DNA from 4 places in the Bradyrhizobium sp. Pa8 genome. Region 1 is predicted to be linked to each of the others. Evidence: riboswitches for the same ligand, from Rfam matches in the RefSeq annotation. Region 1 holds a riboswitch; each other region holds the start of a gene.

Region 1 (7,144 bases):
CGACCAACTTCCTTGGAGATAGGCATGGAAGGCGAGACCTTCCTCTGGCTGATGCGGCATGCGCCCGTCGACGGCGCCAAAGGGACGATCCACGCGGCCGACGCGCCCGCCGATCTCGACGATCGCGCGCAACTGGAGGCGCTGCGGCGAAAGCTCCCGTCAGATGCTGCGAGCTTGGCGAGCCCGGCGCGCCGCACGGTCGAGACGGCGCGCGCGCTGGGACTCGAACCTGCGTTGGTGCCCGAATTCAGTGAGCAGGATTTTGGCGACTGGACCGGCCGGCGGCATGACGAGCTCGCGGCGACCGGCGGCGAGGCCTATGCGCAGTTCTGGAGCAATCCGGCGCACGGGCGGCCGCCGGGCGGCGAAAGCTTTGAGGATCAGGTCGCGCGCGTCCGGCTGGGCCTCGCGCAAGTCGGCGCTGGCTCGGCAACGCTCGTCGTGCATTCCGGCACCATCCGCGCCGCGCTCTGCATTGCGCTGGATCTGACGCCACAAGCGGCCCTGCGCTTCGTGATCGATCCGTTGTCACTGACCCGGATCGACCGGCTCGCGACCGGCTGGCGCGTCGTCGCGGTCAATCAGCGCGCGGCTTGAGCCGGATCAGGCGGGGCGATCCGGCACGTTGGCCTGCGCGAAGGTCGCCATGCCGTTGTGAAGGCTGCACGCGAGCCGCACCAGCGGCAGCGCGATGGCCGCACCCGATCCTTCGCCGAGCCTGAGATCGAGACTGATCAGCGGCTGCACGTTCAGCGCACGCAGCACCAGCCGATGCCCCTGCTCCGCCGATTGATGCGACGGCAGCAGGAATGGCTGGCACGACGGGTTCAGCCGCACCGCTGCCAGCGCCGCCACCGATACGATGAAGCCATCGATCAACACGGGAATACGGGCTTGCGCAGCCGCAATGATGGCGCCGCAAATCGCCGCGATTTCGAGGCCCCCGACGGCGCACAGGATCTTTTCCGGCGAAGCGCCTGCAACGCCATGCCGCGCGATCGCAGCGTCGATCACGCGCGCCTTGTACGCACGGCCGGCCGCATCGACGCCGGTACCGCTGCCCGCGATCTCCTCGGCACTGATGCCGAGCAGGCTCGCCGCAATCGCCGCCGACGTCGTGGTATTGCCGATGCCCATCTCGCCGAAGATCAGGAGATCGGGCCTGCCGGCTGCCGCGCGCGCGACTGCGCGCTGTCCGACTTCGAAGGCGAATGCCAGCTCCGTGGGGGTGAGCGCAGCTTCCACGCTGAAATCGCGCGTGCCGCTGCGCGGCTTGTCAATGACGATTCCTGCCATCGCCTCCTGCGCCAGCGTGCCGGCGTCCACGACCTCAAGGTTTGAGCCAAGCTCGCGCGCCAGCACCGAGATCGCGGCACCGCCCGAGGCAAAATTCGCCATCATCGCGATGGTCACTCCTTGCGGATAGGCCGACACGCCCTGCGCGACGATGCCGTGATCGCCGGCGAAGACGATGATCGGCACCCGCGCGGCGCGTGGTTGCTCGGTCGCCTGCAGGCCCGCAAGCTCGACCGCAAGCTGCTCCAGCCGGCCGAGCGCGCCGGCCGGTTTTGTGAGTTGCGCCTGACGCGCGAGCGCCGCCTCGCGGTGGGCGGCGGAGACCTCAGGACATTTTCGATAGACCCATTCGGGGAGCATGCTGCCTCGCTTACGGCCTGCGCTTGAGAATGTAGCTGTCCATGATCCAGCCGTGCCGCGCGCGCGCATCCTGTCGCGCGGCGACGATGTGCGGGCCGATCTCGGCCACAACGCCCGACATGACGATCTGATCGGGCATGCCGAGATAGGCGCCCCACCAAATGTGCAGCCCCGCTGGATCGAGCGACTGGAATGCCGTGCCGCCGTCGAGCATCACCACCACGGTGTCGACGCCCTGCGGCCAGCCGCCCTCGCGCAAGCGGCGCCCCGTGGTGACCAGAAAGGGCTCGCCGATGTCGTTGAGCGGCAGCGCATGCGCCGCGCACAGCGCCTGGATCGAGGTGATGCCGGGCACGACCTCGATATCAGGCAAGGGATCGAGCCGCCGCGCAATGCGCAGCGAGGAATCGTACAGCGAGGGATCGCCCCAGATCAGCAGCGCGACCTTGCCATCATCACCGAGCTGGCTCGCGATCGTCCGCGACCAGGCCGCGGCCACAGCGTCGTGCCAATCGTCCACGCCCTTGTGATAGTCCGCTTCACCGGCATCGCGCACGGGAAGGTCGAACTCGGCAATGCGCGTCGTTTGGTTGGTGAGCACATCCGCGCAGATCGTCCGCCGCAAATCTGCGAGATCGGACTTCGCCGTGCCCTTGCGCGGGATCAGGATGAGATCGGCCGCGTTGATGGCTTGAACGGCGGCGCGCGTGAGCTGCTCGGGATCACCGCAACCGATGCCTATCAGGGAGAGCGTGAGCATCGCGCGTGCAGGGGCGGCCATCGCGGCCGCCCCTTGTCTCTTAAGCCGCGTTGTGCAGGCGCGGCGTGACGAGGCCGGGCGCGGTGACGCCGCGCAGCGATTTTGCCAGCGCCAGCACGCCGAGATCGGCGAGCGGCTCGATCACGATGACGAGCGCATAAGAAGCCGCGAAGGTCGCGATGTTGACGAGGTTGGTCGCACCGAAGCCCGAGCCATAGAGCGCCCAGAACGCGACCCAGGCGATGACACCGGCCTGATACGTGGTCGAAAGCGCCAGCGCCTGGCGATAGCTGAGATCGACATAGGCGGTGTTGCGGGCAATGATCCGCGCGGCGATCGCCTGGATCCCGAACAGCGGCACCAGCAGCGTGGTGACGTTCATGCCGAATTGCGGCAGATCGGGCGGCTCGAAGAAGATGCCCTGGAACAACAGTCCGAACGCAAGGCCGAAGGCCGCGGGCGCAGCCCCAAACAGCAGGAACAGGGTCGAGCCGAGGATGAAGTGCACCTCGGACACGCCGACCGGGAAGTGCGGCAGGATCTCGAAGAAGACGAACACGAGGCCCGTGGTGGCGAGCGTCCGCGCCGCGAACGACATGATGCCCTGCTCGCGCACGGTCTCGATCGCGAGCTTCAACGCAACGCCGCCGACGGCGATGCCGGTTGCGTAACTCAACACGAGCTTGGCGCCCGATACGACTCCGGGTTCGATATGCATGGTTCAGTTCCTTCCTGCCGTCACACCCGACGGCCTTGGCCACAAAACATGCACGGCCGGTCTCCTGGCTCGCGGTTCACTGGGGTTCTCCGGCCTTCCCGAGCCTCGCGGCCCAGTGGCTGATCGGAGCCCCTCACCGCTTACAGTCGCGGGGGCGGCTGGGGTTTTGGGCGGCGCAACTGTCCGCCCACCCCCATTCCCGATTATGCTCCGGCGGTTTGCGCCGCCTCGAGCACCATGCGTCTCCTGTGTGCCCCTTTCGCCAGCCGGGCGTCAAGGGGCGAAGGGCGGCCGGGACGGTCATGACGGATAATCGCCCGCCAGCGCGCCGAACAGGATCACGGCGGCCGTCGAGGCGGCGCCGCCCCGCGCAAGCTGCTCGGCCAGTTCGGCAATGGTGGTGCGAACCAGCCGCTCGTCGGGACGACCGAGGGATTCGGCGAACAGCGCCGGGGTATCAGGGGCGAGGCCGTGCTCGATCAATTTTGCGACAAGCGCCGGAAAGGTGCGCCGGCCCATATAGACCACGGTGGTCGCTTCGGGATCCGCCAGCGCCGCCCAGTTCAAATTCTGCGGCAGCTCGCCGGTGACATCGGCCCCGGTCACGAATTGCACCCGGCGCGAGGTGTGGCGCCGGGTCAGGGGAATGCCGGCTTGCGCGGCGGCGACACAGGCCGAGGTGATTCCGGGAATGATCTCGTAGCCGATGCCGGCTTCGCGCAGCGCCTCCAGCTCCTCCTCGAGCCGGCCAAAGATACCGGCATCGCCCGACTTCAACCGCACCACACGGACGCCGGCCGCGGCATAGTCGACCAGCAGGCGGTTGACGTGGTGCTGCTTGGTCGAGGGCCGCCCTGCCCGCTTCCCGACTGCGACGAGATTGGCGCCGGGCCGGGCCAGATCGAGGATCGCGCCCGAGGCGAGGTCGTCGTAGAGCACGACGTCGGCATCGCGCAGCCGCGCGGCGCCTTTGAGCGTGAGGAGCTCGGGGTCGCCGGGGCCGGCCGAGATGAAAGTGACAAAACCGCTCACCGATCCTCCGCGATCAGATGGAAGAACGTGCCGGTGGCAAGGCCGCGGCGCGAGCCGGTCTCGGCGATGACCGCGCCTGTTGCATCGTGCACGACCGCCAGCGGCGTATCCGGCTGCGCGAGGATCGTCGAATAGTGGAACTCGTGGCCGCGCAGGCGCGCGCCGGCCTGATGGCCCGGCATCGGCGCGGCGAGCGAAGCGAGACGATAGCCGAGATGCATGCGGCGCTTGGCAAAGCTCGTCTCCAGTCCGAGCAGGCCCGTCATCTCATGGCGAATGCCGTCGGCATCGGTCAGAGCGGTTCCCAGCACCATATAGCCTCCGCATTCGCCGTGCACCGGCCGTGTGTCAGCGAAGGCGCACAAGCCGCTGCGAAAGCGGGCATTGGCCGCGATCTTCCCCGCGTGCAGTTCGGGATAGCCGCCGGGCAGCCAGCAGACATCGGCGCTGGCATCGGGCGCTTCATCGGCAAGCGGCGAGAATGTCGAGATCTCGGCGCCGGCCGCGCGCCAGGCCTCCAGCATGTGCGGATAGACGAAGGAGAACGCGGCATCGCGGGCAAGCGCAATGCGCTGCCCGGGCGGCGTCACATTCATGCCGTTTGCCGCCGGTTGCGGCGACCAGCTTGCTGCCGATCGCAGCACCGCATCGAGATCGACATGCTCGGCTACGAAGCGCGCGGCTTCGTCGATCAGCTTGCCGATCTCGGCCTGCTCTTCGGCCTGCACCAGGCCGAGATGCCGTTTCGGCAGGCTGATCTCGGCATGGCGCGGCAGCGCGCCGAACACGGCGATGCCGGCGTCGTTCAGCGCACGCCGGACGAGATCTTCATGCCGCGGGCTGGCGACGCGATTGAGCACCACGCCGGCAAGCTGCACACCCGCGCGATAGTCACGAAGGCCTGCGGCGATCGCCGCCGCCGTCTGCGCCTGTCCGGAGGGATCGATCACCAGCAGCACCGGCCAGCCCAACATCTCCGCAATGTCGGCGGTGGCGCCGGTGCCGGAGACGCCGCGCGCGGCGACGCCGTCGAACAGGCCCATCGAGCCCTCCGCGAGCACGACATCGGCATCAGTGCCGCGACCGACGAGATGAGCAATCGTCCCGCGATCCATCGCCCAGCTATCGACGTTGACGGAAACGCGACCCGTCGCAGCGGCATGGAAGGCGGGATCGATATAGTCAGGCCCGCTCTTGAAGCACTGCACGTTCAATCCGCGATTGCGCCAGGCGCGCGCCAGCGCCAGCGTCAGCGTGGTCTTGCCGACGCCGGAGGCCGGCGCGGAGATGACGAGCCCTGCCGCCATCACGATGCCTCCGGAAAGCGCGGATCGGCGCCGACCGGCCGATAGCGCCGATCGTAATCGGCGGCATAGAGACGGCTCTCGTCAAAATCCGCAGCGCCAAGCGTCTTGCCGACCAGAATCAGCGCGGTGCGCTCCATCTCGGTGCCGACGGCGGCATCGAGCGTCGCCAGCGTGGCGCGGACGATGCGCTGATCCGGCCAGCTCGCACGCCAGACGATCGCGACGGGGCAATCCGCGCCGTAATGCGGCATCAGCTCGGCGACGACCTTGTCGAGCAGATGGATCGAGAGATGGATCGCGAGCACAGCGCCGGTGGCGGCAAACGCGGCGAGCTGTTCGCCCTCAGGCATCGCGCTGGCGCGGCCCGGCGTGCGCGTCAGCACGACTGACTGGGCAAGACCGGGCAGTGTCAGCTCGGTCTCCAGCGCAGCTGCCGCAGCCGAGAAGGACGGCACGCCCGGCGTGACTGTGTAGGGAATACCGAGCGCGCGGAGGCGACGGAGCTGCTCGCCCATCGCCGACCAGATCGCGAGATCGCCGGAATGCAGGCGGGCAACATCCTTGCCGCCGGCATGCGCGGCGGCAATCTCCGCGATGATCTCGTCGAGCGACAGCGGCGCGGTGTTGACGATGCGCGCACCGGGCGGGCAATGCGCCAGCACGCCCTCGGGCACCAGCGAGCCCGCATAGAGGCAGACCGGACAGGCCGCGATCAGGTCGCGTCCGCGCAAAGTCAGCAAATCCGGAGCGCCCGGTCCTGCACCGATGAAGTGCACCGTCATGCGCCGTCTCCTTCCGCGATCGCCGCCGTTGCGGTGCGATCCCGCGAGACCGCCCGCATCGCAATCAATCGCGCGCGGGGGCCAGCCGCAACGAGCGCCGCGGCTTCGGCGACCGAGCCCGTGCCGAACTTTTCCGCGACGAGTTTTGACTGCGTCGGCGTCTCGATGCCCGCCAGCATGTCCGCCGGAACCGGCTTGATCGGTACGCCGCATTCACGCGCAAGCTGCTTCAGCGGCTCCGCGTCGGCCTTGTCACTGACAGTCGCGACCGCCGCAAGGCCTTCGAAACCACCGGCTGCCAGCAGCGCCTCGCGCAGCGAAGCCAGCGTAACATCCTTCTTGAATCCGAGTCCGGCGACTTTCATCGAACCGCACTCCACTGCACCACGGGCCGCGACGCTTCCCAGGACCTGTAGCGGCCGAGCGGGCCAGCATGTGCGATCTCGACCCGCATCAGCTCGCCGCCGTGGCGCTGGTGCAGTTCGCCGAGCAGCGCTTCAGTCTCCAGCGTCACCGCATGCGCGACGAGCCGCGCACCCGGCGCGAGCCGCGACCAGATCGCATCGAACATCGCGATATCGAGGCCGCCGCCGATGAAGACGGCATCCGGTGTTTCCAACGCAGCAAGAGCTTTCGGCGCGCTCCCCGTGATGACGGTGATCCGATGCGCCAATCCGAACGCCGCAACATTGCTGCGGATATTCGCGGCGCGATCCTCTCGCGCCTCGATGGCGCTCGCCGTCCCGCCGCACAGCGCCCATTCGACTGAGATCGAGCCAGAACCCGCGCCGATATCCCACAGCCGCTCGCCGGGACGCGGCGCCAGCGCCGAGAGCGCCAGCGCGCGCACCGGCCGCTTGGTGATCTGGCCGTCATGCATGAAGAGATC
Region 2 (7,144 bases), 1.8 Mb from region 1:
CGGCCAGTCCGGGTTGGCGGCGATGAAGGCGGCGTAGCGCTTGAAAGGTGCCGTGCTCTCGGAATGGCGCAGCATGAACCAGTCGGCGAGCTTCTGTCCGGCCGGATCGGCAATGCGGTCGCGCGCCGCGCTGGCGTCGTCGGTTTTGCCCTTGCGTGCGAGATCGATGGCGTCCTTCAGCGCGGCGAGGTCGCCGGTGAGCGGCGGCGGCGCCGGCTTGTCCGAGGGCTCGTCGTCCTTCTTCGACTTGCGCTTGGCCTCGGCGTGTTTGCCATGGCGCGACTTGACCACAGCATGGCGCTGCTTGCCGGCTTTCGCCTCATGCGTCTTCTTCGACGCGGACGATTTGTGACTGCTCTTCGCTGCCAGCTCGGTTGGGATCAAGGCCAAAGCGGCCACGGCAACGACACACGCGAGCGAGCGTAGGCACTGGTTCATTCGATGGTCCCCCTGCGAACCACTACAAACCAAGGTCCGCGACGACATGCGGCTTGAGAATCAAAGACGACACCCAAAACGATGCCACGACACCGTTTCGCAGTCCTCACGCTCCTTCAACAATGCGGCAAAATACCGATGGGAACTCGGGAACTTCCGAAATGGCGGAAAGGGTAGCGCCTTCAACCTTTGTTAACGAATGAGGCTCGGGCGACGGTTGCGCAGGGTTCAGTGCGCCGTGGGGTCAGATTGCGCGTGTTCCCGCGGTCAAATCCGGTGTATTGAGTTCCCCAACTCGTTCTTTCAGCCTTTGCCCCCGCACCCATGCCGCTTTTCAACCAGTCGATCCGGCGCAAGATCGTCGGCATCGCCCTCGGATTGATCGTCCTGATGCTGGTCACCTCGATCCTGTCGATGGTGATGTCGAGCCAGGTCGGCGTCCTGCTCGACGAGCTGACCGACCGCTACATTCCGGCCTACGGCCATCTGGCGCGCGCCAACATCCGCTCGCTGGAGCGGTCGGTGGCGCTGCGGCGGATGGTCATGATGAAGATGCAGGCGCCCGCGGAGGAGGAGGCCTATGCGGCGCGCCTGCGCGAATTCGAGGAGGCCGATCGGAAGATCGACGAGGAGGCCGAGGCCGCGCGTACGCACATCAACGCGATCATCGACGACAAGAGGACGCCTTCCGACAATGCCGGGCTGGCGCGGATCGAGACTCGGATCGAAACCGCTCTCACCGAGCTGCGTCACGACATGAATGAGGACCACGCAAAACTCCTCAAGCAGGTGGAAGGCAAGGAGATGACGGAGGCGCGCGGGACCCTGGAGCATCTCGACACCATACGCGACCAGTTCAACCAGAAGATCGACGCGATCCGCGCCGACATGCTGAAGCAGGTCTTCGCCAGTACGGCGACAGTGATCGGTCGCCAGCGCCAGGCGATGATCATTTCGGGCATCGTCACCATTCTCGCGGCGGTGGTCGGATTTGCTTTCGCGCTCCTCGTCTCCAGCGGCATCACACGGCCGGTGCGCCTCTTGCTCGCCGGCACCCGCGAGGTCGAGGCGGGTCGGTTCGACAAGACCATCACGGTCTCGACCCAGGACGAGATCGGCGAACTCGCCGCGGCCTTCAATCGCATGATCGAGCAGTTGCGCCACAACGAGCGCATCCGCGAGACCTTTGGCCGCTACATCGATCCCAAGGTGGTGCAGGGGCTGATCGACCGGCCGGAGGTCGCCATCGACGGCCAGCGGCGGGTGATGACCATCATGTTCTGCGACATGAGCGGCTTCACCTCGATGAGCGAGGGCATGACCCCGCGCGGCCTCGTCAAGGTGATGAACCACTATTTCACGGTGATGTCCGGCCCCATCAGGAACCATCGCGGCGTCATCGACAAATATATCGGCGATGCCATCATGGCCTATTGGGGGCCTCCCTTCATCGAGGAGGACGAGCCGGCGCTGCTCGCCTGCTTCGCCGCCATCGACATGGCCGATCAGGTGCCGGCGCTCCAGAAGCAGTTGCCGGACCTGCTCGGCATCCGCGCCATGCCGGCGCCATGCGACTTGCGGATCGGCATCGCCACCGGCGAGGTCCTGACCGGCAGCATCGGCTCCGAGCTGATGATGAGCTTTACCGTGATGGGCGATGCCGTGAACCTCGCCTCGCGCCTCGAGCTGGTCAACAAGGTCTACGGCACCCGCATCCTGATCTCGCAGGCCACGGCGGATGCGATCGGATCGAACCTCGAGCTGCGCGAGATCGATCGTCTCGCGGTCGCCGGCCAGAGCGCGCCGCAGGCGATCTTCGAGGTGATGAGCAAGGCGCACGGGCTCAGCATCCCGCAGGAGAGCCTGCGCGCGCGCTACACCGAAGGCCTCGCCGCCTATCGCGCGCAGCGCTTTGACGATGCTCGGGCCGCGTTCAATGCAGCGCTCGAAGCGGTGCCCGGCGACGGCCCCTCGCGCACGCTGCTCGGCCGCATCGCGCTGTTCGAGGCCAATCCGCCGGACGCAGCTTGGGATGGCGCCTGGCGGCTGGAGCAGAAATAGCCGTCCTTACCGGGCCGGCATCGCCCTTGCCGGAAAAAACGCTTCTACTCGATAACGATGTTCGCCGTGACCTAATTCCCGGGCTTAGGTTTGTCGTCCCTTGAGGCGTTTGATGGGGACACGCCGATGACAGAACTTCATGACAGGCTGGAACGGTTCGAGACGCTCACCGCCGAATGCGAGCTGATTGCCAAGCTCGCCACCGACAGCACCAAGCGCGAGTTCTATCTGAAACTCTCGGAGCAGTACCGTCAGCTGGCGGTGGATATGCGGAAGGTGATCGCGACCAAGGCTGCGGCCTGACGCCGCCTGCAATCCGTTCTTAATGTTTGGCGCGCATCCTCGGAGGATGCGAGCGTTGCGATCATGATTGCTCGCAGTGGGAATGCCGAGGTGCGTTGCTGTGCAGCGTGCCTCGCCGATGTCGCTTTGCCGCTCTTTACCAGGGCAATCCCATGCGCCTTGTTGCAGTCCTCATCTTCGCGCTCATGACGGCTGCCTGCAACCAGGAGCAGGACATCACCGGCTCGACCCCGGTCTGTGCGATGCGGAACTACAACTCCTACAATCCCCGCGACATGAATCAGTGCGTTGCCGCCTGCAAGGCGTGCGACCACGGCAACACCGTCACCTGCACCCGTCATGCACCCTCAAAGGCGCCCACTGAGCGGCGGCGCTGCCTGGAGCTGAGGGGCTGACGGTGCTCGGGCACCGGAACGATTCACATGGGTTAGTCATTGAAGAGGCGGACAGGACGCGGAGTCCTATGGAATGGGTATGCTCGATCCCGGTCGGTTCCTGGTGTCGTGCTCGCATTGCGATGCTTGGCCGATGGCGGCCAACGTCAAACGTTCGAGCTGGTCGGCGTCGCCGCACGAGGTCCGCTTCGTATGCCCGCGCTGTCGCCGCGAGGAGACCGCCATCATCTCGGCCTCCGGTGAGCTGACCCCGATCCGGCGCAGCGACGCTCCGCTGCGCGACGTCACCGCGGCCTGGGCTCAGGCCCAGCGGCCAAGAGGTCGGGCGTAGCCCGCCCGTCACAGGACCAAGAGGGCGGGCGTAGTCAGCTCTGCGCAAGGCCTTGCGCGGCCCGTTTTTGGAACCCGGCCTACGCCCACGCGTTTCCGCTCCTACATCAACGCATCGAGGCCCTGCGAATGATCAGCGAGCATTTCGACACCCGCACCCGGATCAACATGAAGCTGGCGCTGGATCGGGTCTGCCGCAATCGCCCGGTCGGCGAGGACCATTGCTTTCGCAGGTCCGTTGCCGAGAACATCATCCGCTGCGCGCTCACGGGCCGCACCGGCATCGGTCAGCTCGTCGATGCCGGCGAGCGGGCGATGATCAGGACGCGTTCGGAGCGGGAGTCGGCCTGATTGCGCCGGCTCAATCTCCGGTGCGGTGCTTTGACCGTCATGCAACCGGCCGATTGACTCTCCGCTTACCCGCCCCGTAGATTGGTCGGTGACGGTTCTCCTCACGGAGATCAAAAGGGAACGTGGTGCGAGATTTTCCCGATACCGGGATATTCTCAACGCCACGGCTGCCCCCGCAACTGTAAGCGGTGAATCTTTCGTCATATGCCACTGGGAATCTCGGTCCTGGGAAGGCGACGCAAGGTAACGACCCGCGAGCCAGGAGACCTGCCGTCAGCCGTGGTCACACGCGAAGATGTCGGTCGGGGAGTACAGACATTAGCTTCACCGGAGCAATCGATCGCTCCGCCGTGAAACCTCGTTCGCTGTGACGTGCCACTGACGTCATACCGAGGTTACAAGAGTGTCCCGTATTGTCTTTGCCGCCAGGCGCTTCCGCGCCGGGCTTGTCGTGTTCGTTTCCCTTTGTTCGCTCGATCTGTCCATTGCCCAGGCCCAGCAATCGGCATCGCCCGATCTGCTGCCGCCGGTCGAGGTCGCGCCGACCGAGCGTGCGGCCAAGCCGCAAGTTGCGCAGCGTGCGCCCGACCAGCCCGAGCAGCGGCGCGTCGCTCGCGTGCCGAAACCCGAGCTGTTGCCTCCGTCGCCCACGGTTGCCGGGGTATCCGCAGCGAACCTGTTTCCGACGGTCGTCGTCAGTCCGACGGGCGTTGTCACTCCGACCAATCTGGTTGCGAGCTCGGTGACGGTTCTGACCGCCAGAGACATCGAGCGCGATCAGCGCCGAACCGCATCCGATGCGCTGAGCGCGGTTCCTGGCCTCAACCTCGTGCAGACCGGCGGTCCCGGCGGACAGACGTCGATCTTCGTGCGCGGAACGAATTCCAACCACACCAAGGTCCTGATCGACGGCATCGACGTCAGCGATCCCGGCAACCCGAACCGTTCGTTCGATTTCGGCCAGTTGCTCACCTCCGACATTCAGCAGATCGAAGTCCTGCGCGGTCCGCAGAGCGGTCTCTACGGCGCAGACGCGCTGGGTGGCGTGATCTCCATCGTGACGAAGAAGGGTGACGGTCCCGCCCGCGCCACCGGCTCGGTCGAGGGAGGCTCGTTCGGAACGTTCAATCAAACCGCAGGCCTGAGCGGTTCACAGGACCACTTCAACTATGCCTTCAACGTCGCGCATTTCCACGCGAACGACGTGCCGGTGACGCCGCTCGAATTGCTGCCGCCGGGGCAGAAGGCGATCGGCAACTATTACGACAACATCACTTATTCGACGAAGCTTGGCGCCGAATTGAGCGAAAACCTGACGCTCAACGGCGTGGCGCGGTACACTGACGCCACCCTGCGCTTTACCGGAGACACCTTCAATCCCGTCACATCCGCGAGCTTTCCCTCGGCCGCGCAAAGCACGCAGACGGTGCACCAGCTCTTCACGCGCGGGGAGGCGGTCTGGTCGGCTCTCGACGACCGGATGAGAAGCTATTTCGGCGTCAACTACACCAACCACTGGAACTACAATATCACGCCCGGCGACGCGATGGCCACGATCACGACCGGCGACCGCCTCAAGTATGATTGGCACACCACGACCCAGCTCGCGCCCAACAACAATGTCATCATTGGCGCGGAGCATGAGACCGAAACACTGCAAACGGCGACGGTCTCGGCGCAAAACGTCAACAAGGCCGGATATATGGAGCTGCAGTCCCAGTTCCGGGATCGCGTCTTCTTCACGGCCAACGTCCGGCAGGACGATAATGAGCGGTTTGGAGAGCATCCGACCTTTCGTCTGACGTCTGCCGTGATCGTGCCGGTCACGGATACGAAGTTCAAGGGTAGCTACGGCACGGGTTTCAAGGCGCCGACGCTCAACCAGCTTTACGTCAGCTTTCCCGCGTTTTTCTTCTTTGCAAATCCCAACCTCAGGCCCGAGGAAAGCGTCGGATACGACGCCGGCTTCGAGCAACCCTTGTTTGGCGATCGCGTTCGCTTCGGGTCGACATACTTCCGCAACGACGTTACGGACCTGATCCAGAGCACGTTCGATCCCGTGACATTCACGAGCACCAACACCAATATCGGCAAGGCGATCACGGAGGGCACGGAGAGCTTCGTCGCGGCTGCGATCACGGACCGGATTCGCGTTCGTGCTGACTACACTTTTACCCGCGCGGTGGATGCAACGGCGGGACTGGAGTTGCTGAGGCGTCCGAAGGAGAAGTGGAGCGCAAATGTCATCTGGAATCCGATCGATCCGCTCACATTGTCCGCAACCGTGTTGCACGTCGGGAGTTTCGTCGATGGCAACCGCGACTTCAGCATTCCGCGTCTGCTGGCTCCGGCCTACACCGTCGTCAACGTTGCAGCCGAATATCTGGTCACCGACCAGGTGAAGGTGTTTGGCCGGTTCGATAATCTCGCCAATGTGCACTATCAAAATCCGACCGGCTTTCTGCAGCCGGGACTGGGCGTCTATGGCGGCATTCGCCTGGCGAATTACGACGTCAGATAGCGAGAGAGAGAAGCCTCATGACAACGGCCGATCCGCTCATGGACCTGATCGCAAGCCAGCTTGCCGACCCTGAGGCCGGCTGGAGCGTCGGCACGTTCGGTGCCATTGCCGAGTTCACACGCGAGCCCGGCGAGGCCTTCGATATCGAGCAGTCGCGCAACGGGATCAGCGTCGTGACGCGGAAGGGTGGGATACGCGTTGTCTCCCACCCGGATCTGCGCCTGATCGCATCGGAATCGCCGACCACGGAGAGCTGGAGCCACCGCCTCGCGCTGTGTCTTCCGCATGAAGCCAGCGCCATGAGTGGTCGTACCGTGCTGACCGAGCTCGGCCCGGATATCGAGGCGCTCCTGACGAGGGATCGCAGCGGCATCCTGTTCGACCTTGGCCTCGGCGCATTGCAAATCGACGCCTGCATCCGCGTCAGCGATGCCGATGCCGTTGCCGCGCTCAGGAGCCGCACGGGCCAATCCGTGTTCGCGCCTGAAAGCGACGCCATGCGGATTATTCTGGCCGCCAATCCGCACCGCGTCTTCATCAGTCGCATCGGGCGCGCCGAGGTATTTCAGCCGATCCCGCCACCGGGCGGGCGAAGCCCTGACGGCCCGCACACCCACGTCCTGCCAAAGCTGCTCGCGCATCGCCGCACCCATGCTGCGACTGAGCCACTGCCTGAGGGGTGGATCGCCTGCGTGCATCTCTATCCGGCCCATCCGCTGCGCGATCAGCTCGGCCGCAAGCGCGC
Region 3 (7,144 bases), 1.6 Mb from region 1:
TTTGGATTATAATTGTCGACCGCCAAGGTTGAGCCGTATTGGTTGGTCCGGGTCCAGATCGGTTGCGCCGCTGCAGGCGCCGCTAGGAGTAGACCTAGGCAGGCCGCGCCGATCCAGTTCGTCAATTTCCACTTTGCTTGAGACATTTCCGACTCCATATCGCTCCGGTAGCGGAGCGACTTGGTTATAAAACTCTGTCTAGGCAATTTAAACGGGTAATCGAACGTGGTATCTCTTACAGATTGAAATGTGAACGACGTTCCAATTCTGTCCGGCAAAAATGGTACGGATACGGGGGTATCGGCGTGGCCACTTGCCTCCGATAAACCCCGTCTTCGTCGATCCCGCTGGCGAAGCTGCTGCGGGCGATGCCGTTGCGCGACGTTCTATTTGATCCGCTCGGAGCTCAAGCTCCGTCGAACGAACCCGACTCTATCGTAGTGTCACGCTGGCATCAGGAAGCCTTGCGCAGCTCACGGGCCGCCGCGACCATGTTGACGAGCGCCGGACGGACTTCGTCCCATTTGCGAGTCTTTAAGCCGCAATCCGGATTGATCCAGAGCTGTGAGTCCGACAACCGTCGGCGAGCCAGCGCGATGAGATCTCCCATCTCACCGGCTTCGGGAACGCGCGGAGAGTGGATGTCATAGACGCCGGGGCCGATGTCGTTCGGGTATTTGAAGGCCGTGAATGCATCGAGCAGCTCCATTTTAGAACGGGACGTTTCGATCGAGATGACATCTGCGTCCATCGCGGCAATTGCATCGATGATGGCGTTGAACTCCGAATAGCACATGTGGGTATGGATCTGCGTTGCATCGGCGACGCCGGACGAGCAGATGCGGAAGCTGTCCACTGCCCAGTCGAGATAAGGTTTCCAGTCGGATCGGCGGAGCGGCAAACCTTCGCGAAGCGCAGCCTCATCGATTTGGATCATGGTTGCGCCGGCCTTTTCGAGGTCGGCGACCTCGTCACGGATCGCGAGCGCGATCTGACGGCAGGCCTCGCTGCGCGGAACGTCGTCGCGGACGAACGACCAAGTCAGGACCGTCACTGGCCCCGTAAGCATTGCCTTCATAGGCTTTTTGGTCAGCGATTGCGCGTAGCTCCACCAGTCGACGGTCATCGGCTTCGGTCGGGAGACGTCGCCGAACAGGATCGGAGGACGAACGTAACGAGAGCCGTAAGACTGCACCCAAGCGTGCTTGGTGAAAACGAATCCGGAGAGCTGCTCAGAGAAATACTGAACCATGTCGTTGCGCTCGAACTCGCCGTGGACGAGCACGTCGAGCCCGATGTCTTCCTGCCAGCGGACGGCTTGAGCCATTTCCTTCTTCAGAAATTGTTCATACTGCATGTCTGTCAACTTTCCCTTGGCATGCGCGGCGCGGGTGTTGCGAACGTCAGCCGTCTGCGGGAACGACCCGATTGTCGTCGTGGGGAAAAGCGGAAGGCCGAATCGCTTGCGCTGAACCTCGGCCCGGCTCGCAAAAGCGCTGTTGCGGTAGCGCTTATCATCGCCAATATCAGCCGTCCGCTGCGCGACGGCCGTGTCATGGATCTTTGACGATACTCGGCGAGCCATGGCCGCAAGGTCTGATTCGGCAAGCGCGGCGACATTTTCGTCGCCCGCAAGCGCTTTCGCCAAGGCCGTGAGCTCGCCGATCTTCTGAACCGAGAAGGCAAGCCAGCTCTTTACGTCCGAATCGAGATCGGTCTCGAGCTCAAGGTCGATGGGGACATGCAAGAGCGAGCAAGAGGGCGCGAGCTGCACGCGATCCTTGCCGAATTTTGCAATGACGGGCTTGAACCGCTCCACAAGTGCCGACAGGTTGGAACGCCAAACATTGCGGCCATCGATCACACCGAGCGAAATCACGAGGTCCGCGCGGGCGCCGAATTCAATCTGGCTCAATTGTTGGGGAGCGCGGATAAGATCGACGTGCAGTCCGGCCACAGGCAGCGCCAGAGCGGTCGCCAGATTGTCGCCGATCGCCCCGAAATAAGTGGCAAGCATGACCTTGATGCCAGCTACCTCCTTGACGAGACGCTTATAGGCGCGTTGGAGCGCATTCCGCGTGGTCTCGTCGAGATCAAGCACCAAGCACGGCTCGTCAAGCTGGACCCACTCGGCTCCACGTTTCGCCAGTTCCTTGAGCACCTCGACATAGACCGGCACGAGATTATCGAGCAGCGAAATCGGATCGAACGCCAGATCGGCGCTCTTGCCGAGTTTCAGGAAGCTGACTGGTCCTACCAGAACCGGACGCGTTTGATAGCCAAGGGTTTTCGCCTCCTCATATTCCTCGATCGGCTTTCGGGAGGAGAGCCTGAAGGTCTGACCTTTGTGGAATTCGGGCACCATGTAGTGGTAGTTAGTATCGAACCACTTGGTCATCTCCTGCGCGGCAGAGCCGCGGGCATCATGGGCATGACTGCAACTCGCGTCATCATCCTCGCCTTGCGAGCCGCGCGCCATAGCGAAATAGGTCTTCAGCGAGACCGGACCGCCCTCCCAGCCATACGCCTCAGGAATGGCGCCAACCATGACGCTCGTGTCGAGAACCTGATCATAGAGTGAAAAGTCATTTGACGGGATGACGGTGACGCCAAGCGAATTCTGACGCGCCCAATTGGCGACACGAAGACCGGCCGTAGTTTCAAGAAGCTGCTGGTCGCTGATCTTGCCGACCCAAAAGTCTTCGAGTGCCTGCTTGAGTTCGCGGCGTGGCCCGATACGTGGCATGCCGAGGGTTGCGACAGGAAGGGAGAGAAGAGACATAGCTTTAACCCCATTGTGGTGGGGGCAAAGGCCATGGCGGACGCAGGCAGGAGGGCCACGAAAGCGCCTGCTGCTTGGCGTACCACCGGGACACCCCGCCCGTGGACGATTATGTTGTCGGGGCAGGTCTCCTGGCTCGCGGGTCATCGCCTACATCCGGCCTTCCCGAAGCCTCTGCTTCAGTGACACGTGTGGATGCAGGCTCGCCGCTTACAGTTGCGGGGGCAGCGCCGGCATTACTTCAATCCGAAAGGATCGAGAGCGCACCGGCTTCCCCTCTTAGCTCCAGATCAAGCGAGACCTGGAGAACCTCGACGCCTTCGATTATCTGTAACCGAACGGTTACGTCAACCTCTGAGGATCAGCTTTTCTGCGGCATGCCGGCAGGTACGATGGTCTCAACAATGGAGATCATCGGCCTCTCTGGCTTTGTGCGCTTGCATCAGATCGACGAGCTTGGCCGCAACACCGTCACGTTGCGCCGTAATGCGTTTCATAGGCCATACCATCCGGAGCGCCGGGCGGCGGCCACATGATCATCGCGTAGCCGATTTGTCGGATTTCGACGCTGTGAAGACCGCCACACCGATCGAATAGCTCGACCAAGGATGCAACATCGATCTCGGCCAGCGTCCCCTTGAGGGCCATTGTTGTCGATAGGCCTCGCGCCTTGAATGGAAGTGGAGAGCGCTTGGGACCTTCCATCGCCTGGGGTTACCACTGCGGCTCTTTAGCGCGGCAATTCAATCAGAATCGATCTCACGGACCCTCTCTCATTTCTTTTATCCAACACGGCGCTGAACGGAGCTGCAATTTCTGCATCAATCGCCCAGCGAAGCGTATGCTTTGTGTCGCGATCAACTACCAATGTTAGCAATTGATCGAGCTGATGGATCCGGTCAATCATAGATTAAAGCCCGTCGCGCAGGGTCAGACCTCACCTGTCCGAGATCCCGAAGAACGCACAAGGGGGTGGTTCGTCGCTGTCACCACGGATCTTGACGGATTTGGTTATGCGGTCCGCAACTTGGCGTTCCACAGGTTCTATCGCAGCTGAATAGCTCGGCCTGGGGATCAAACCGCAAATTTGGAGAGTGCCGCTATGAGTGCAACGATCGTGTCGGACAGCGTCATTCCTCGCGCCGACGTCATCAAACGCGCAGCGCGCATCGGCGCAGAAATTAGAAACATCAACCTGTGCGGTGATTTGCCGGACCAGACGATCGCCGCCATCAATGAGCTGCTGCTCGAGCACAAGGTTGTCTTCTTTCGCGACCAGGGTCATCTCGACGACGCCGAGCAGGAGCGCTTTGCTCTTCGTTTCGGAAGTCTGGCGCCTCATCCGATGCTCGGTGCCATTAAGGGGACGGCGTCGATCATCGAGCTTGATTCGGCTCGCGCCGGTAGCCGGGCCGACCTGTGGCACACCGATGGAACCTTCATCGATGCCTACCCCAAGATCGCGGTGCTCCGAGGCATCGTGATGCCAACGTTCGGTGGCGATACGGTCTGGTCAAATACCGTCACGGCCTACCTCGACCTGGCACCGCCGCTGCAACGGCTTGCGGACAAGCTCTGGGCCGTCCACAGCAACGCCTTCGACTATGCAATACTGCCCCGCGCCAGCGAGCTCGACAAGAAGCACTTGGACGAAGTCTTCACGAAAACGATCTATCAGACGGAGCATCCCGTCGTGCGCGTCCATCCCGAGACCGGCGAACGCACGCTGGTGCTCGGCGCCCTGGTGCAACGATTCGTTGGTCTCCCGAAATACGACGGCCAGAAGCTGTTTGATCTGTTTCAGTCTCATATCACCGCGCCCGAAAACACCGTGCGCTGGAGCTGGCAGGAAGGTGATGTAGCGATCTGGGACAATCGCGCCACGCAACATTACGCCGTGAATGATTACGGCGACCAGCATCGCGTCGTTCGTCGCGCCACCGTCGCAGGCGAGGTACCCGTCAGCATCGATGGTCAGAACAGCGTAACGCGCATAAAAGCGACCAAGGAGCCTGTCGCGAAGGTCGCTTAGCGGGTTCACAGGAAGGATTGACCGCAATACGTGCAGTACAGACTCTGCCTTCGTTCGCCCGATCACTTCATGCAGCATTTGGCAGCCTAGTTCGCCGCCTCATTCAATGATGTCATTGAACGCCGTGCTGCCAGCTCTCAAATCACAAGCAGCTTCGATTCCAGAGAGGCTGTACTGGGTTGAGCAGCTGCGTAGCATTGCAAATGAACGAACCGCTAGAGGCGGAGCTAGCTTTTCGTTGCGGCTGCATAGGGGCGCGCGTCTCTCGTTCACGTTTTCTTGCGCCCGACTACTTCCTTCTGGGCTCTGGATCGGCTTGCTTGCCCATGCGCGCACTAGCCTCGGCTCTTGCCGAGCCTCTGCCGAGCCTCTGCCGGGGCTACTGAATCAGCATGTATTCGTCTCGGACAAGTTCGAAACGCCGCCCAGTCCATCGCAATATCCAGCAGATTGCCGCAAGGTGCATTCGATCATCTGCACGAATTCCTACATTCAGCAAGGCTGGCTTGCCGCTTTGAAGGTGTTTCCACTGTACTCGCGTCCTTGCCTTTGAGAAGCGCGCTATCAGCGAAGAAGCTCTGTTCTTCCAGCAGTCAATCCACTCCAAGTCGTCGTGAGCGACGATGTCAAGAGCACGCTTTGCGCGTCTCAGTGTCTGCAAGCCCATGTCCCGAATTAATTCTTGAATAAATCGGTGGTGCGGGATGCCCGGAGAAACAGGCGCCAATTTGAGTATGCGGTCCGTTGGAGTTCGATGACACGAATCGATACGCAACGCCTTGCGCTCGGTCACCTACCAACCTTGGCAATTGATGGAGATGGCGGGCATATGGCAATCGTGGGTCAACGAAAATTGGTGCCTCTCACGTTACGGAAGTCGGGATGCAAGATGGATCTGGCCGACCAACGGGCCGGATGGATCTGCTGTCTCGTCATCTGCAGCAATGAGGTCTCCTCATACTGCGTTCTCTCACGTCAAATGGAAGTCGATAGTGAAGTTTCTTGCGCGTCGTCGATCGCCGCTCGGACTTCAAATGTCTCGGGGCTGCGGGCCCGTCAATTGCTTTGTCTTGCAGTTAGCGCGCTGAAAACGAAGCTTCATGAAGGCGACACGCAGAGATGGTTTGCTGTGGCACTGTCCCTCGCGGCGAGTCCCGTCGGGGGCGCGGCGCCGGCACAAGCTGCCAACGTGCCTAGCCCCAAAAGCGGCACTTCGAGTGAGGTTGCTCAAGGAAGAATTCAAAAGAAGAACCATCCGGCTATTAGATCCAGCTTCTGGTCCCAACGAGTAGCGCGTCCCATCGATGGCTCGGCGCTCGCACAGGCTATGAATTCAATTGCGCCAAAATCCGACAGTGCGGATGCTATTGCAAGGAAAAAAACTCAAAAGAATGTCGATCGGTTTGCAAAGTTCGAGCACCTCCGCGAAAAAGGCATGTGGCTCAATATTCCCGGACCGGCCGATACGATAGATCAGGATCAAGGCGGCGTTAGATCTGCGCTGGCGGACGTCGGGATTGGCTATGTTGGCGGGACGGTGAACGCCTTCGTAGTCAATCAACTGCCAAATGCAGCGAGGAGCACCATCCGCGACCAACTATATTCTGGTCAGAACCCGACATTTAATACGCTGAACTTCATGATCGTGACGTACGATCTCAGTCGCTTTGGGATTCCCGATGGTCAGATCATCGTGGGAGCCCAGCAGCAATATTGGACATGGAAGCCCGGAGGGCCAGATAGATTTGGGATCAATACGATTGCCTACTATCAGACGTTTTTTGGCGGCAAACTCGAACTCAAAATGGGCTATCTCAGAAACATAAATGAATTCGTGGGTACCATAGTCGGAGGGAACGCAGCAGTAAATGTCTTTGGAGCTTCGTCGAATATCCTATACCAAGCAGGCATGAGCAACAACGCCGCGCCGACGCCGGCTCTCAATCTGAAGTACAATTTCGATGATCGCTTCTACAATAGGATGTCAATACAGCGTTCACTCAGTCCAGACGGTCAGTTTGCGCACATTAACGAAAATCCGACCGGGTTAGACTGGGGTACGACCAACGCGGGCGTTCTTTTTCTCGACGAAACTGGCTATAAGAACAAAGCTGCTCCAGGCTTGCCAGAGACGTGGTTGCGGGCAGGTGCCGGTTTCAACAATAGCAGCTTCACCGACTTGCAGCATCCGACGCAGCCGAGAGCCGGCGCAAATAGCATCTATTACGTGGCAGCGGACAGGCAACTCTGGCAGTCTGATGTCCAAGACTCGGCAGCTCGTGGTATCTATGCAGGATTCTCTGCGATGTACGCGCCGCCCGATTTAAACA
Region 4 (7,144 bases), 1.6 Mb from region 1:
TGCTTAACAAAGCCCGACCTTACACCTTCGACAGAAAGCGTCAAAAAAAGCAAAGCGGATCAATCACTTCCTTGCTAGTTGACAGAACCGAAGAGCACTATGCAACTAGTGCTCACCGCAGCCCTTTTGCCAAAAGTGTAAGGTAACGCGGACCAAACCCCGTGGCACGACAAAGCCCCAGATACCGGCCGGCATCCGGGGCTTTGTCGTCGAAATTGGTGATCTATCGGCTGGGGAGTTTGCGGGCCTGCCGGCGGTCACGGTCGGCGAGGAGCCTGACGCGCCGCTCCTCCCTCCGCGTCAGCTCGCGGTCTCTGAAGTCGCTGGGCAGCCGCGCCGTCGGCAGTGGCGCATTCATCTGGTCCGAGCGCAGCCCGTAGGATTCGGGGCGTTGAGCTGCCAGGTCACGAACTTCTCGAGCAACGCCTCGTTCTCCTGGCGCAGCTTCCGGTTCTCGTCCTGCAACGCGGTGATCCGCTCCGCTAGCGGCTTGCGCTTGGCCGGAGGGAGGCCGTCGCGCAGCCGCTTCTTAGCTTGGACATAGGCCCGGTAAATCACCGGATGGACTCTAGCGCCTGGCGGCTGAACCGCCTCCCGATCAGCGCCTCGACCCGCGAGACCACCGCGCTCCAGGTGATCTTCGGTTTGGACCACTGCCGCAGGTCGGCCTCGATCGCGGTGATGTCCGTGCCCGAGAGGCGGTTGCCGGACCGGAAGCGCCGAACCGGCCCATGGTCGGTGGCGAGGCTCATGGCGCGGCCTCGGCCTCGGCGAGCAGCGCCGGAAGATCGAGCTGGGCGTCGTCATGGACGGCCATCGTCGCCTCAAGGGCAGCCACCTCCCGCATCAGGTGCCGCGCATGATTGCCGGCGCCGACCTGCCCGTCCTCCGCTTCAGCATTGGCCCGCTCCAAGAGGATGCGGTTTTCGCGCAAGCTCCGCGCGATCTCCGTCCGGTGCTCCCGGTCTGCGAAGCCGAGCAACAACGGATTGATCATGCGCGCCCCGTGGCGCATTGGACGGGTAGTCCCAAACGGAAAAACTCGGTCAAGGATTGGGCACAAGGAAAAAGGGGCAAGGATTCGGCTGTGTGACGGGTGCGGGAACGGTGTATGCTGGGTGCTCCACAAGGGTGCTACACAGAGCTTCATCAGGCTTGTGAAAATGGCCCCTACATTGCCGGGGATTCCCGAGGTCTCGATCAAGTGGCGGAGAGGGAGGGCTTCGAACCCCCGATACGTCGTCGTCCCCAGACCTTAGGCTTGCCAGACCTCAAAGTTCCAACGATCGAATCAGCCGCGTGCTTCGGTTGTCCTCGTCGGACCAGGACGATGTAGCGCCTCCGCTTCTGCGCCGGTGGGATTTTCCGGAGTCAACGAGGAGCGCGAGGTGTTCAAGAACGGGTTCGAGGCCGGCGACGATATCAAGCTCCTAGCCGAGAAGCTCGGGATCGAGCTCGAGCTCCACGAGCTCGGCCCCTGGCGCATGTGACGGGCCCGGACCTTCGATGACCGCTGCGATCCCTCGTGCGCTTGCGCCATGTAGCTCGTGGTCCGTGTGCGCCAGCTCGTCTCGTAGATCGGCGTGGCGTGGTGCTTTCTCCCGACTTTGGTCTTGCACGTCTATCGACTAGTGTCTTCGCACCGTCATTAGGATCGGGAGATGCCCGTGCACAGTAGCGAACGCAACACAACTGGATGCGCGGGCGATCCGGATCCGCCCTGTCCCAAGGCGCCACGAACGAACGGTTCGACGTAGATTGCAACGCTCAGGAGCTCGATCGCCGCTTCAAACCGCGGCAGCACAAGGGGATGCCATCAACTGCGGCGGCGTTTACCATGATTTGCGGGAGAACATACGCGCCATGCGGGCAAATTATGCCCGAATTTACATCCGGAGATGTCAGAGGCAATCCACAAGCGAACGGTGCCGGCAAATCAGCCGTTGACAGCCGCCCCGGAATATCACCACATATGGGTGTCACGGTTCCGCCGGATCGCAAGATTTGGTGGCTAAGAGGGAAGCCGGTGAACCGCGCGAAAGCGCGGAATTCCGGCGCTGCCCCCGCAACTGTCAGCAGCGAGCTGCTTCCGAACAAGCGTCACTGGTGTCTCACGCGCCGGGAAGACGGGAAGAAAGCGATGACCTGCGAGCCAGGAGACCTGCCGTGACGATCTGAACGTCCACGGGCGGGGTGTCCCGGCGGTCGCTTGCATGCGCCGTCGGCATTTGTCTGCCGGCGATTCTGCAGCGTCCTTCCTCAACGCCCCGTTCAAGAAACAACGCGCATCACGGGGCCTATTGATGTCACTGAACCTGCACGACGCGGAAGGTTCTTCCGCACCGATCATCCAGTTGCGTTCACAGTCACTTGCGGCTGCTTCCAGCGAGCCGGCCATGCAGATCATCCGTCGCAACGGAAAAGTCTCGCCGTTCGATTCCGCCAAGATCGCGGTTGCCATGACCAAGGCCTTCCTGGCCGTGGAAGGCACGAGCGCCGTCGCCTCGCGCCGCGTCCATGAAAGCGTCGAGCAGCTCACGGCCGAAGTCGTCGCGGCGCTGATGCGGCGCGCGGGCGAGGGACGCACCTTCCATATCGAGGACGTGCAGGACCAAGTCGAGCTCGCCTTGATGAGGAGCGAGCACCACAAGGTCGCCCGCGCCTACGTGCTCTATCGTGAGGAACGGTCGCGCCAGCGCGCCGAGGAGGCGGCCGCGCTGCCGGCGCCTGCCGCCGCGCCGGCCCTGCATGTCACGTTGGCCGACGGTTCGCGCGTCGGGCTCGACACCGAGCGGCTTGCGCTGATCATCGGCGAAGCCTGCACCAGCCTCGATAGCGTCTCGGCCGCGCCCGTACTCGCCGAGACCACCCGCAATCTCTACGATGGCATCAGCCAGGACGAGATGGCGCTGGCGTCGATCATGGCCGCGCGCACGCTGGTCGAGCAGGAGCCGAACTACGCCTATGTCAGCGCCCGCCTGTTGCTCGACAAGCTGCGCGGCGAAGTGCTGTCCTACGTCCACAGCGTGCCGACATCCGCCTCGCAGGCCGACATGGCGACGCGGTACGTCGACTATTTCCCGGCCTACGTGAAGACCGGCATCGCCGCCGAACTGCTCGATCCCGAACTGGCCCGCTTCGACCTCGGTCGGATCGCCGCGGCGCTCAAGCCCGAGCGCGACCTGAACTTCCAATTCCTCGGCCTCCAGACGCTGTACGATCGCTACTTCCTGCACGTCCGCGGCAAACGGATCGAGCTGCCGCAAGCCTTCTTCATGCGCGTGGCGATGGGTCTGGCGGTGCGCGAGATTGACCGCGAAGCCCAAGCAATCGAATTCTACGATCTGCTGTCATCGTTCGATTTCATGGCTTCGACGCCGACATTGTTCAATTCGGGCACGCTCCGCCCGCAATTGTCGTCTTGCTTCCTGACCACCGTATCTGATGATCTCGACGGCATCTTCAAGTCGATCAAGGACAACGCGCTGCTCGCCAAATATTCCGGCGGCCTCGGCAACGACTGGACCCCCGTTCGCGGCCTCGGCGCGCACATCAAGGGCACCAACGGCGAAAGCCAGGGCATCATCCCGTTCCTGAAAGTCGCCAACGACACCGCGATTGCCGTCAACCAGGGCGGCAAGCGCAAGGGCGCGGTGTGCGCCTATCTCGAGACCTGGCACGTCGACATCGAGGAATTCCTCGACCTGCGCAAGAACACCGGCGACGACCGCCGCCGCACCCACGACATGAACACCGCCAACTGGGTGCCGGACCTCTTCATGCAGCGCGTCGACAGTGACGGCGAGTGGACGCTGTTCTCGCCGGACGAGACACCCGACCTGCACGATCTCTACGGCGAGGCCTTCAAGACAGTTTACGAGGCCTATGAAGCAAGGGCGAAGGCCGGCGCCATGCGCGTCTTCAAGACGGTGCGCGCGACCGATCTCTGGCGCCGCATGCTGACCATGCTGTTCGAGACCGGCCATCCCTGGATCGCCTTCAAGGACCCCTGCAATCTGCGCTCGCCGCAGCGCCACGTCGGCGTGATCCACTCGTCGAACCTCTGTACTGAGATCACGCTGAACACTTCGGCCGACGAGGTCGCGGTCTGCAACCTCGGCTCTGTCAACATGCTCAGCCATGTCGGGCCTCACGGCCTCGATCAGGCCAAGCTGAAGCGGACGGTGACGACGGCGGTGCGGATGCTCGACAACGTCATCGACATCAATTTCTACACTATCCCCGAAGCGCGCCGGTCCAACATGCGCCACCGGCCGGTCGGCCTCGGGCTGATGGGCTTTCAGGAAGCGCTTCAGGTCCAGCGCATCCCGATCGCGTCGGATGCAGCCGTGGCCTTTGCAGACGTCAGCATGGAAGCGATCTCGTTCCACGCGATCGAAGCGTCGTCCGACCTCGCCGCGGAACGCGGGCGTTATCCGAGCTACGAAGGCTCGCTGTGGTCGAAGGGCGTCCTGCCGATCGACTCCATCCAGCTTCTCGTAGATTCTCGCGGCGGGCTCGATCTCGATCGTTCGGCGACGTTCGATTGGGACCGCCTTCGCAAGAAGGTCACAGCAAGCGGCATGCGCAACTCGAACGTCATGGCGATCGCGCCGACCGCGACGATCTCCAACATCTGCGGCGTCTCGCAGTCGATCGAGCCGAACTATCAGAACCTGTTCGTCAAATCGAACATGTCTGGCGACTTCACGGTCGTGAACGAGTTCCTGGTCCGCGACCTCAAGGCTAAGGGGCTGTGGGACGAGGTGATGGTCTCCGACCTCAAATATTTCGACGGCAGTGTCGGTCAGATCGACCGCGTCCCGGACGACCTCAAGGACCTCTACGCCACCGCCTTCGAGATCGACAGCGCCTGGCTGATCGAGGCAGCCGCGCGCCGGCAGAAATGGATCGACCAGTCGCAGTCGCTCAACCTCTACATCGCCAATCCCTCCGGCAAGAAGCTCGATGCGCTCTACCGGCTGGCCTGGCGGCGCGGCTTGAAGACGACCTACTATTTGCGCTCGCGCAGCGCCACGCATGTCGAGAAATCGACGTTGAAGGGCACCGACGGAAAGCTCAATGCGGTGTCGGCGTCTGTGGCGGTGTCGCACGCGCCGATCATGATACCGACCTCTGCGGTGCCGGACCTCGACGGCATCAAGGCCTGCCGGATCGACGATCCCGAATGCGAAGCGTGCCAGTGAGGAGATGACGATGCTCGACTGGTCCGATACCGAAACCACAGCGGCCGCTCCTGCCGTCTCAAGTCTCGCCACCGCACTGCGTCCGCAGACCCAACTCAAGCTCGAGCCGGCCGACCCGACCGGCTTAGGTGCGATCGATCGCGCCGGCGGCCGCGTCTCCGTCGACGAGAAGCGGATGATCAACTGCCGCGCCGACGTCAACCAGCTGCTTCCGCTGAAGTACAAATGGGCCTGGGAGAAGTATCTCTCAGGCTGCAACAATCACTGGATGCCGACCGAAGTTTCGATGCAGGCCGACATCGCGCTATGGAAGTCGCGGGACGGGCTGACGGAGGACGAGCGGCGCGCGATCAAGCGCAATCTCGGCTTCTTCGCAGCCTCTGAATCGCTCGTCGCCAACAACATCGTGCTGGCGATCTACCGTCACCTCACCAATCCGGAGTGCCGGCAGTACCTCCTTCGGCAGGCCTTCGAGGAGGCGGTTCACACCCACACCTTTCAGTATATCGTGGAAAGCCTCGGCCTCGACGAGGGCGAGCTGTTCAACATGTACCGCGAGGTGCCGTCGATCACGGACAAGGCGGCCTGGGCGCTCAAGCACACGCAGCACCTGGACGATCCGTCGTTCCAGACGGGGACGCCGGATAGCGACCGCGCCTTCCTGCGCGATCTCGTCGCCTTCTATGTCGTGTTCGAGGGGATGTGGTTCTACACCGGCTTCGCGCAAATCCTGTCGCTTGGCCGCCGCAACAAGATGGTCGGTATCGCCGAGCAGTATCAATACATCCTGCGCGACGAGAGCATTCATCTCAACTTCGGCATCGACGTGATCAACCAGATCAAGATCGAGAACCCGCATCTGTGGACGGCGGCGTTCCAGGACGAGGTTCGTGGCATGATCCGCGACGCAGCCGAGCTGGAGGCCGCCTACGGACGCGATACGATGCCACGCGGCTTCCTCGGGCTGAATGCGGCGCTCTGCGAGCAGTACATGCACTTCATCGCCAACCGCCGCTGTGCGCAGATCGGGCTCGCGCCTATCTTCGCCGAAGTCGAGAACCCGTTCCCGTGGATGTCGGAGGCGATGGACCTGAAGAAGGAGAAGAACTTCTTCGAGACCCGCGTCATCGAATACCAGAATGGAGGTGCCTTGACTTGGGAATGACCGGAGCTCGATCGCCCCCGAGAGCGTCGCGACGGTTTGCGAGGTCGTTCGGCGCTTGATGCGCGCCGCTGCGAAAGTAAAAGCGTTGCGGACTTCCTCGATCCGGTCCCTCTTCTTCGCGATTTGTCCCTTTGGCAGATCTGCCTTACTCCGCTGTGCGCGTCGAGACAACGGCAGCGCGGCGCATGAGTGAGTGCGCGTCTTCCTGCCCCAGCAATCCACGATCGATGGCGATCTCGACAAACGATCGATGTTCATTGAGCGCTGTCCGCACGATCGCGGCGACACTTGCGTGCCCGAACTCGGGTACCAGCGCTGTTGCTAGCGCAGACGACGCAAGCAGATTCTGCCGACACCGCTCCTCATTCACTATAAGCGAGCGCACACATCGTTCGCGCAAGATCGTCGCGGAACGCTAGAGGAGAGTGATGGAATCGATCAGGCGATCGCAGACCAGCATCCCATAGCAATTGATCTCCAGCAGTCCTTGCTGGCAGGCTATTGCTATGGCTGCATCGTTCCCGGCGATGGCAAACGCTGCTTGGCAGACGGCCATTGGAACAACAGGATTTATCTTGCCCGGCATAATCGAAGATCCAGCCTGGATCGCTGGCAACGTAACTTCTCCGACAGCGCCGACGGGACCTGACGAGAGCACAACGAGGTCGTTGGCGATCTTCCAGAGCGAACTTGCAGAATTTCGGATTTCAGCCGACAACCGGGCACACGCGTCTAGGTTCTGCATTCCGTCGAATGGATCGGTTGCTGGTTT

What was found. A riboswitch is a leader RNA that binds a small molecule or an ion and turns the genes downstream of it on or off. The one in region 1 is predicted to bind cobalamin.
Region 2: it holds a riboswitch for cobalamin, as region 1 does, so the genes downstream of both, ACKWRH_RS23905 (TonB-dependent receptor plug domain-containing protein) here and ACKWRH_RS15000 (energy-coupling factor ABC transporter permease) in region 1, are expected to answer to the same signal.
Region 3: it holds a riboswitch for cobalamin, as region 1 does, so the genes downstream of both, metE (5-methyltetrahydropteroyltriglutamate--homocysteine S-methyltransferase) here and ACKWRH_RS15000 (energy-coupling factor ABC transporter permease) in region 1, are expected to answer to the same signal.
Region 4: it holds a riboswitch for cobalamin, as region 1 does, so the genes downstream of both, ACKWRH_RS07925 (ribonucleoside-diphosphate reductase subunit alpha) here and ACKWRH_RS15000 (energy-coupling factor ABC transporter permease) in region 1, are expected to answer to the same signal.

Annotation. Positions count from the first base shown of each region.
Region 1 covers NZ_CP176767.1:3,349,912-3,357,055, reverse strand. Annotated here, with positions in the region: gene ACKWRH_RS15015 (histidine phosphatase family protein) at 25-597, shown strand; gene cobT (nicotinate-nucleotide--dimethylbenzimidazole phosphoribosyltransferase) at 604-1,656, opposite strand; gene cobF (precorrin-6A synthase (deacetylating)) at 1,667-2,416, opposite strand; gene ACKWRH_RS15000 (energy-coupling factor ABC transporter permease) at 2,457-3,134, opposite strand; cobalamin riboswitch at 3,172-3,389, opposite strand; gene cobA (uroporphyrinogen-III C-methyltransferase) at 3,435-4,166, opposite strand; gene ACKWRH_RS14990 (cobyrinate a,c-diamide synthase) at 4,163-5,473, opposite strand; gene cobM (precorrin-4 C(11)-methyltransferase) at 5,473-6,255, opposite strand; gene ACKWRH_RS14980 (cobalamin biosynthesis protein) at 6,252-6,620, opposite strand; gene cbiT (precorrin-6Y C5,15-methyltransferase (decarboxylating) subunit CbiT) at 6,617-7,144, opposite strand, start outside.
Region 2 covers NZ_CP176767.1:5,149,401-5,156,544, reverse strand. Annotated here, with positions in the region: gene ACKWRH_RS23935 (lytic transglycosylase domain-containing protein) at 1-438, opposite strand, end outside; gene ACKWRH_RS23930 (adenylate/guanylate cyclase domain-containing protein) at 763-2,499, shown strand; gene ACKWRH_RS23925 (hypothetical protein) at 2,626-2,802, shown strand; gene ACKWRH_RS23920 (hypothetical protein) at 2,955-3,197, shown strand; gene ACKWRH_RS23915 (hypothetical protein) at 3,271-3,528, shown strand; gene ACKWRH_RS23910 (hypothetical protein) at 3,657-3,878, shown strand; cobalamin riboswitch at 3,954-4,167, shown strand; gene ACKWRH_RS23905 (TonB-dependent receptor plug domain-containing protein) at 4,282-6,399, shown strand; gene ACKWRH_RS23900 (DUF6925 family protein) at 6,417-7,144, shown strand, end outside.
Region 3 covers NZ_CP176767.1:1,727,768-1,734,911, forward strand. Annotated here, with positions in the region: gene ACKWRH_RS07885 (avidin/streptavidin family protein) at 1-146, opposite strand, end outside; gene metE (5-methyltetrahydropteroyltriglutamate--homocysteine S-methyltransferase) at 455-2,782, opposite strand; cobalamin riboswitch at 2,887-3,111, opposite strand; gene ACKWRH_RS07895 (hypothetical protein) at 3,254-3,430, opposite strand; gene ACKWRH_RS07900 (TauD/TfdA dioxygenase family protein) at 3,885-4,814, shown strand; gene ACKWRH_RS07905 (carbohydrate porin) at 5,704-7,144, shown strand, end outside.
Region 4 covers NZ_CP176767.1:1,736,498-1,743,641, reverse strand. Annotated here, with positions in the region: gene ACKWRH_RS07940 (hypothetical protein) at 355-558, opposite strand; gene ACKWRH_RS07935 (hypothetical protein) at 555-752, opposite strand; gene ACKWRH_RS07930 (hypothetical protein) at 749-997, opposite strand; cobalamin riboswitch at 1,966-2,183, shown strand; gene ACKWRH_RS07925 (ribonucleoside-diphosphate reductase subunit alpha) at 2,304-5,207, shown strand; gene ACKWRH_RS07920 (ribonucleotide-diphosphate reductase subunit beta) at 5,218-6,372, shown strand; gene ACKWRH_RS07915 (hypothetical protein) at 6,518-6,646, opposite strand; gene ACKWRH_RS07910 (lyase family protein) at 6,788-7,144, opposite strand, start outside.